4 regions of the Bacillus sp. NMTD17 genome follow, and region 1 is predicted to be linked to each of the others. Evidence: riboswitches for the same ligand, from Rfam matches in the RefSeq annotation. Region 1 holds a riboswitch; each other region holds the start of a gene.
What was found. Region 1 has a riboswitch for S-adenosylmethionine ahead of C6347_RS08445 (bifunctional homocysteine S-methyltransferase/methylenetetrahydrofolate reductase). Riboswitches for the same ligand answer to the same signal wherever they lie in the genome.
Positions count from the first base shown of each region.

Region 1 (2,200 bases):
GCGTTGTTCCGCAGCAGCCACCGATAATACGTGCGCCTTGATTTCTAAATTCAAGTGCACTTTTTCGAAAATAATCGTTATCTGTATCATAGACGAGTCTGCCTTCTTCAAGAGAGGGAAGACTGCTGTTAGGATAGACTGATAAATGGGAATTTTCTAAAATCGGTACGCCTTCGAGTGCCTGAATCATATGATAAGGGCCTAGCCTGCAGTTGATGCCGACGACATCTGCGCCAAGAGAGGACAATTCAGATAAACCATCCTTGAGCGGGGTTCCATCCTGCAAAACACCTTGTTCATGCATGGAGACGTTCATGACAATCGGGAGAGTCGTTTCTTTGCGTGCAATTTGGAGAACGGTCTTCGCTTCTTCCATGTCATAGTACGTTTCTAGCAATAATCCGTCAGGCTGTTCATTTAATAGAATGTACAACTGCTCTCTAAAGCTTCGTTTAATTTCTTCAATAGAGTAGGCATTTTTGTTAAATGTTCGAATGCCGCCGATCGTTCCGAGTACATAAGCGGAGCCTGCGGCTGCTTTTGCGATTTGTACGGCCTTTGTATTGATGCGCTTCGTTTCTTCCTCTAAGCCGTAGCGGGATAGTTTAATATAATTCGCACCGTACGTATTTGTTTGGATGATGTCAGCACCAGCCTGCACATATGCCTCATGCACGCGCTTTACTTCCTCTTCTTTCGATAAATTTAATTCTTCAAAGCAGCGGTCAATGCCGTAAGAGTATAAAAGTGTTCCCATTGCACCGTCAGCAATCAGTACGCGGTTTTGTAAGTCTTGTAATAGGCCCATTGGTTTCCTCCTTATTTCTATGTAACAAAAAAAGCCTTCTGATAAGAAGAAGACTTTTTGGCTGTATCGTAATTCTTCTCCTTATCTTCCAAGCAGTTGCTTGCTGGATTTAGCACCTTGGTCATAGAAAATATATTTCTACTACACCGGTTGCTGAGGCTTCACAGGGCCAGTCCCTCTGCCTCTCTTGATAAGAAAGTGATATGAACATGTCAATGAATTGAACTTCCATCAACTGTATCGAAAAAATCGGAAATAATCAATGGAAAATTTGAAATTTATCGAAAATTTATAAATTGAACGTCAATCGGTAAATCTGCCTTGCGCATAAGAGAAATAACCTCTTGTAAATCATCTTTATTTTTCCCTGTTACACGCACTTGGTCATCTTGAAACTGTGACTTCACTTTGATGCCGGATTGCTTAATGAGTGCATTGATCTTTTTGGCGTTGTCTTGATCAATCCCGCTGATCAGCTTCGCGCGCTGGCGTACTGTTCCGCCAAGGGCATGCTCGGTTTTTCCGTAGTCGATGTTTTTGGTAGGAACATCTCGTTTGATCAGCTTTGTCACAAGCACATCTTTTAGCTGCTCCAGCTTAAAGTCATCATCAGAGATGAGAACGAGCTCTTCTTTTTCAAGAGAAATATCACTTTTACTTCCTTTAAAATCATAACGGTTTTTAATTTCTTTCAGCGCTGCTTGAACAGCGTTTTGCACCTCTGGCAGTTCAACCTTCGATACAATGTCAAATGAGCTTTCTTTTGCCATAACACATGACCTCCATGTATAGATATTGCGTCTATTTTATCATGCAAATAGGAGAAGAAGAAACTTTATCGAAGAGACGAGTCAAAGAGTTCAGCCGGCAGCGGTATAAATCGTGTCCAGTTTGTCCACTTTAGCTAACAGAACTAGAGATGTTCATGTGAGGAGAAGTATAGTAGAATAAAGTGAATCAAAAGATGAACGAACGCTCTTTTATGGGCAGATAGGAAGGAAGAGAACATGAGACCAGGTGAGCAACTGACCTTGCAAATAGAGAACGAGATGGAATACGGCTACTTTTTGACAGATGGTGAAGATTCGGTCCTCTTGCACCGCAGTGAGATGACAGAGGATATTGGTGACCGAGATGAAGTAGAGGTCTACTTATATGTAGATCATGAAGAAAGACTGGCTGCCACGATGAAAATACCTACAATCAATGCGCATACATATGGCTGGGTAGAAGTCGTAGACGTGGTAGAAGACATGGGCGCATTTGTCGATGTCGGGCTGTCAAAGGATGCACTTGTTGCAACAGAACACCTCCCGCCTTTTGAGGAAGCATGGCCAAAAAAAGGAGACAAACTCTACTGTATGCTGAAAGTCACAAGCTACGGCAGAATGT
Region 1 covers NZ_PVRH01000002.1:641,250-643,449, reverse strand. Annotated here, with positions in the region: gene C6347_RS08445 (bifunctional homocysteine S-methyltransferase/methylenetetrahydrofolate reductase) at 1-808, opposite strand, end outside; SAM riboswitch class I at 887-1,005, opposite strand; gene C6347_RS08440 (YajQ family cyclic di-GMP-binding protein) at 1,087-1,578, opposite strand; gene C6347_RS08435 (CvfB family protein) at 1,816-2,200, shown strand, end outside.

Region 2 (2,200 bases), on a different contig from region 1:
TTCTCCCATTGCTGCTCTTCTGTTAACAGATTGCCTTCCTCCGTTGAGGCGAACCCGCATTGCGGACTCAAGCAAATCTGGTTAATGTCGACATATTGAGCCGCTTCCTCGATCCGTTTTTTAATCTGTTCAGCCGGCTCAAGCTCACCATATTTTGAAGTGACAAGCCCTAGTACGATTTGGAGGTTTGGGTTCTTCACATAGCGTAGGGGTTCAAAACCGCCAGAACGATCGTCGTCGAATTCTAAAAAGAGACCATCCAGATCTAAGCCGGCGAAAATTGTTTCTGCCGCTGCTTCATAACCGCCTTCAGCTGCCCACGTCGATTTAAAGTTACCACGACAAATGTGCATAGTGATCACCAAATCCTCTGGACGATCGGCAACCGCTTCATTGATTGTTTTCGCAAATGACTCACGAAGTTCATCTTCTTCTCGGCCAAAGGCTTTGATTTGTTCATGCCCTTTTTCAGAAAAGAACACCGCCCATGCTGTATCATCCAACTGTAAGTAGCGGCAGCCTGCATCATAAAAAGCACGGATGGCTTTCTTATACGCCTGTGCCACATCATGGTGGAATGCCTCTAGGCTGTCGTATACTCCTTCTTCAAGTTTTCCACGGAAAAAGAGCATATTCGGACTTGGAATCGTCATTTTAGCCGTATGATCACCAGCGATGCTTTGAAGGAAACGGTAATCCTCTAGCATTGGATGATCTGTAAAGTCAATCTTGTCCGTTACCTTGATGCCACGCGCTTTTGTTGTCGTATTGTGGAATTGAATACCTTGATCCGCTTCAAATCCTTCGACCCCATCTAATCCCTCAAGAAAGTCAAAATGCCACCATGCACGTCTGAATTCTCCATCTGTGACAACCTCTAATCCAATTTCTTTTTGCTTCTCCACAATGCGTGTAATTTCTTCATTTTCAATTTGTCGGAGCTGCTCTGCTGTCAGCGTACCGTCTGCCTTTTGCTTGCGTGCTTCCTTGATACGTTCTGAACGAAGTAAGCTGCCTACTTGATCTGCGCGAAATGGCGGTTTCGTTGTTTTCTTTCCAATGGTTTGTACTTGTGTCATGCTGAATCCCTTCTTTCTACAGGTTAAAAATCAAATAAAAAAGCTCTTCCTTGGATAAGGAAGAGCATCATATACTGAGAGAACTCTGCCTTATCTTCAAACAAGCATCTGCTTGTTTAAGGAATTAGCACCATTCTGTTCCGAGGAACAGCGGTTGCCGGGTTTCACAGGGCCAGTCCCTCCACCACTCTTAATAAGGTTACCTTTTGATTCAATTTTCTTAATAAACATAATTATTCAACTTTTTCGAGAGAAAGTCAATGGTTTTTACTGTTTAATTTTCTACATAAACAAATAATGGTAAACAAACCCGAAGTGGAAAAAGGAAGAATAATATGGAAAAAGTGCTTCTTTTGGTTCTTTTGTCATGGTATACTCAATTGGTAATAGACAAAAATGGGGGTTTTTACTATGACAATGAAAAAAGGCCTAATAATCAGCCTGCTCATTTTTTCGCTGATTGTTTCGTTGTTTGCGCCAGTTGGATCTGCGGATGCCAAACAAGCAAAAAAAGCAAAAGTAAGTACGCACTATTATAAAAAGAAAAAAACATTCAAATATGCACAGGTGAAAAACCTAAGCAAGGCGCATATGAAAACCATCAATCGTGATTTAAAAGAAGATATCGCATTCTCTTATTCTACGTACTTGTTCTTAAAGGACGAAGCGAAAAAGGAAGGCTTTGGGAAGATCACGTACGAAAGATCGTTTAAAACGAAATTTAACAATGGGAAGAAGCTCAGTATCTTAAACTATGACTACATGAATGATGGTGGAATGCATGGGGATACGATGGTTTCCAGCATGAACTATGTGTTAACAAAGAAAAAGACAAAGCAGCTGTTCTTGACAGACGTTGTGAAAACAAAGAAAAAACGTACGAAAGTAAGAGATTATATTTATAACTACACAAAGAAACATAAAAGCAAATTCTATGCGAACCTGAAAAAAAGTGACATTGAAATCAACTACAACACGCAGTATTACTTCACGAAAAAGGGAATTGCTGTTGTCTTCCAGCCATATGAAATTTCACCTTATTATGTAGGAATTCCTATGATTCAAGTTCCTGCGAAGGTATATAAATAAAAAGAAAAACGGCCAATGAATCTGGTCGTTTT
Region 2 covers NZ_PVRH01000001.1:186,405-188,604, forward strand. Annotated here, with positions in the region: gene C6347_RS00880 (5-methyltetrahydropteroyltriglutamate--homocysteine S-methyltransferase) at 1-1,079, opposite strand, end outside; SAM riboswitch class I at 1,167-1,279, opposite strand; gene C6347_RS00885 (DUF3298 and DUF4163 domain-containing protein) at 1,491-2,168, shown strand.
Region 2: another riboswitch for S-adenosylmethionine. It lies ahead of C6347_RS00880 (5-methyltetrahydropteroyltriglutamate--homocysteine S-methyltransferase); the one in region 1 lies ahead of C6347_RS08445 (bifunctional homocysteine S-methyltransferase/methylenetetrahydrofolate reductase).

Region 3 (2,200 bases), 190 kb from region 1:
TAATGTGTAAATTTCAATACCCGTCTCTTTCGCTCCATCTGTTTGCAAAAAGCTGATCGGCTTTTTCCCATCAAACCCAATGCCGCCATAGGCAAAATCATGGACAACACAGAGTTTGTGATCTTTCGCAAACGTAACGGTTTCTTCAAAAAATGCACGACTTGCCGTGGCACCTGTCGGATTGTTAGGATAATTTAAATACATCAACTTTGCTTTTTTCTTATCATTCTCAGGCAATCGATCATAGTCAGGTAAAAAATCATTTTGTTCAAGAAGCGGCATCGTCACCATCTGAGCTCCAGCAAGCACGGCACCTGACCAATAATCAGGGTAACCAGGGTCTGGGACAAGGAGTGTATCTCCAGGATTCAGCAGGCATTGCGGCAGCTCAACAAGTCCCGCTTTCCCGCCAAATAAAATCGCAATCTCCTTCATCGGATCAAGCGTGACACCATATTCTCTTTCATAAAAGGCGGCGGCAGCCTTTTTTAATTTCGCTGTTCCGCGGAATGACGAGTATTGATGATTTTCAGGTTTTAATACCGCTTCCTGCATGGCTTTTACAATATGCGAAGGGGTTGGCTGATCAGGATTTCCCTGCCCTAAATTAATGATATCTGCCCCTTCCTGCATCTTTTTCTGCACCTTTTGGACAAGAGACGCAAAAAATTGTTTCGGTAATTGTTTCAATACATCTGATTGCTGGAATTCCATTTCTTCACCTTCTATTCAAGTTACGTAACAATACAAACACTGTAATGGATTGTTTTATGAATTGTAAAGCAATTTTGAAAAAAGATTGACATGTGAAGCGCAGCTCTGATAATATCTTGAATTAAGAAATGCAAACAGACACGAAATAATTACATATTGATTTCTCTTATCGAGAGTTGGGCGAGGGATTTGGCCTTTTGACCCCAACAGCAACCGACCGTTAATACCACTGTGAAGTGGGGCGCAGCAAGTAAGCGCCAAGACAATTGTCTTATAGGGCACGGTGCTAATTCCATCAGACGTATGTGCTGAGAGATAAGAGAGGCTTTGAGCATACACGCCATCAAGCCTCTTTCTCTCAGGAGAAAGAGGCTTTTTTATATGATTTGGAGGGATAGCAATTGGTTACACTTACGGCATCATATGAAGAATTAACAGAAAGCTCGGCAGTTGCACTCGCAATTAGACTTGGCTTGATCCAAGAAAGCAGTCATTTGACATGTACGGAAATCGGTGACGGGAATTTAAATTACGTCTTTCATATTTTTGATCACAAACAAGAAAAAGGATTGATCATCAAACAGGCCCTGCCCTATGCCAAGGTGGTCGGAGAGAGCTGGCCGCTTACATTAGACCGTGCGAGAATTGAAAGTGCTGCCCTGATCAAGCAGTCAGAATATACGCCGCACCTTGTACCTGCAGTCTATTATTCAGATACAGCTCTTGCTGTGACGGCAATGGAGGATCTATCACACCTGGAAATCGTCAGAAAAGGGCTAATTGCCGGAAAACAATATCCGCATTTATCCGATCATGTAGGAGAATTTTTAGGAAAAACACTTTTTTACACTTCTGACTTTGCCACAAATCCTAAAATCAAAAAACAATTTGTGAAGCAATTTACGAATCCGGACCTTTGTGACATTACTGAAAAACTCGTCTTCACAGATCCTTTCTTTGATAGCGGCACAAATGATTTCGAAGAAGAATTAAGAGAAGCTGCCGAAGCGCTTTGGGCAGATCTTGAAGTGCAGGCCAAAGCAGCCGAACTGAAGCGTATTTTCCTGACATCTGCTGAAACACTCGTTCATGGAGATCTTCATACAGGCAGTATTTTTGCAAATGAGACGGAAACAAAAATCATTGATCCAGAATTCGCCTTTTACGGTCCCTTTGGATTCGATATTGGCCACTTTATCGCTAACCTGTTCCTCAATGCTTTGTCTCGTGAGAATGAACACGATCAGCAGCACCTTTTTGACCATGTCATCAATGTATGGGCGACATTCAAAGAAGTGTTCGCAAAAGCTTGGAAAGAAGACAGCATTGAAGCATTTAGTGTATCTGACAGTTTTTTAGCAACAACCTTTGACCGTATTTTAAAAGAAGCGGCAGGCTTTGCGGGCTGTGAGCTTGTCCGCCGAACAATCGGCCTTGCTCATGCCGCTGATCTCGATGCGATTCCATCACCATCTAGAAGGATTCA
Region 3 covers NZ_PVRH01000002.1:454,192-456,391, forward strand. Annotated here, with positions in the region: gene C6347_RS07415 (pyridoxal phosphate-dependent aminotransferase) at 1-714, opposite strand, end outside; SAM riboswitch class I at 878-1,036, shown strand; gene mtnK (S-methyl-5-thioribose kinase) at 1,116-2,200, shown strand, end outside.
Region 3: another riboswitch for S-adenosylmethionine. It lies ahead of mtnK (S-methyl-5-thioribose kinase); the one in region 1 lies ahead of C6347_RS08445 (bifunctional homocysteine S-methyltransferase/methylenetetrahydrofolate reductase).

Region 4 (2,200 bases), on a different contig from region 1:
TAACATCACACATCACAATGACCTGGGGATTGAAGTCACAAGTGAACATAAAGGAAAAATGGCAGATCGCATTCGCATCGAACACAATCAAGTGTATTTGAACCGTTATACAGGTATTTCAATTGGCGGCTATGATAAAAAGCGAGGCGGAACAACAAATACGACGATCTCACATAATATTTTGTACAAAAATGACACAGCCGGCTTAGAAGGCGGTCAATTGTTGATGCAATATCAAGCCGTGAACAATCGAATCACGAATAATATTATGACAGCGAGTGCCTCGCATTACTTAGTCGTGAATCTTTATGGAGTGAATCAAAAGAATACCTTCCAGAAGAACGTGTATGACGACCGAAAAGGTGCAAAGGCATCACAGTGGGTATGGCGTGGGAAATGGATGGAAGGCTACAAAACGTATCTCTTGAAAAGCGGCCAAGATAAAGGATCAGCACACCTCAATCCACAATTTGTGAATGAGAAAAAATATGACTTTCGCCTGAAGAAATCATCACCTGCTAAGAAAATCATCGGAAGTTAAGCATGTCTGAACCACAAACGCATTGTTTTAAATTTTCAAAAAAATCATTGACATTGATGTGACATCACATTAAAGTAAAGAAGACATTTTAACTAAAACAAAATTTCATAACGGATCTCTTATCAAGAGAGGCAGAGGGACTGGCCCTATGACGCCCGGCAACCGTTTCTACTATAGAAATTGGTGCTAATTCCTGCAAAGCTGTTACAGCTTTGACAGATAAGAGAGGAAGACTTCCCGATACATGTTTCATGCAACGGTGATCAAGCCTCTCTTCCAGGAGAGGCTTTTTTTCGTCTCTTTTTCAAATGAAAGAACAGTTTACTGGCGTTTTCCCACTGTTTTACCTAGTTTTCCGATGTGAAAAATAAAAACAACTTGAGGAGGAACAGCAATGAAGCGTAAGCATTTTACATCATGTCTTATATTATTAATGGTATTGACGATCCTATTAACGGGCTGCGGCACTGGATCAAGTGCAGGCTCAAAGGCAAATGCGAACGAAAAGGTCTCCTTTGACAATGTACCGAAGCGATTTGCAAAGGGACAGGGAGCAAAAATTAAAGTCATCCGTAAAATCGGAGGAGATGATCATACAGCGCAGTTTTTAGCTGGGACGAAGGCAGAAGGTGAAGCGCTTGGCTTTACGGTAGATGTCTACACCGCAAATGGAGATACAGCGAAATTCCATGATGCGATCTCTCAGGCGCTGGAAGAAAATTATGATGGCTTTATCATCTCTCATGGGGACGACGAGGCGACCGTCGCTGACGTGAAAAAGATTACAGCGAAGGGCATTCCAGTCGTAGCGTTTGATTCGAATCCTAAGCTGAAGGACATCAAAGGGGTCACAGTGACGTCTCAAGATGACGAACAATTAGCGAAAAAATCATTAGACGCACTCGTATCTGATTTTAAAGAAAAAGCAAATATTGCATACCTCTGGGTAGATGGGTTCCCGCCAATGGTGAGACGAAACAAGGTCTATCAAGAAACGCTCAACCAACACAAAGGGATCAAGGAACTTGACCGCTTTGGCATTGCTTCCTCTGATACGTCTGTTCAAACGCAAAATGCAGTAGCAGCCATGCTGAATAAATATCCAAAGGGTAAACTTGACGCTATTTTTGCCACGTGGGATGCCTTTGCCATTGGCGCAGCAAGAGCGCTAAAGGAAGCAGGAAGAACAGAAGTGAAGATTTACGGGATTGATGTGTCAAATGCTGATCTTCAAGAAATGACAGCGAAAGAAAGTCCATGGAAGTACACAGCAGCGGTTGATCCGAAGCTCATCGGCGCTGTTGACGTGAGAATTCTTGCGAAGAAAATAGCGAGTGAGAAAACGCCATCTTCCTATGACCTTGAGGCCTCTCTCATCTCGCAAAATCAGCTTCAACAAGCAGGAAAAGCCATCAATATGGTCAATCTTGCAGACGAAGTGAAGGGGTTCGGCTCATCGACTGCTTTTGAAGAAGATTGGATGAAGACCTTGAAGAAGCATTATACAAAATAAACGACGTGCACTCTCTTCCATAGAGAGTGTTTCGTTTTTCAGATGATGATCATGAGAAGGAGGACACCTATGACTTCGCCGCTTGTTTGTATGAAACATATTTCGATTGAATTCCCAGGAGTAAAAGCGTTAGATCAAGTGAATTT
Region 4 covers NZ_PVRH01000001.1:243,007-245,206, forward strand. Annotated here, with positions in the region: gene C6347_RS01170 (DUF1565 domain-containing protein) at 1-541, shown strand, start outside; SAM riboswitch class I at 658-767, shown strand; gene C6347_RS01175 (sugar ABC transporter substrate-binding protein) at 936-2,054, shown strand; gene C6347_RS01180 (sugar ABC transporter ATP-binding protein) at 2,124-2,200, shown strand, end outside.
Region 4: another riboswitch for S-adenosylmethionine. It lies ahead of C6347_RS01175 (sugar ABC transporter substrate-binding protein); the one in region 1 lies ahead of C6347_RS08445 (bifunctional homocysteine S-methyltransferase/methylenetetrahydrofolate reductase).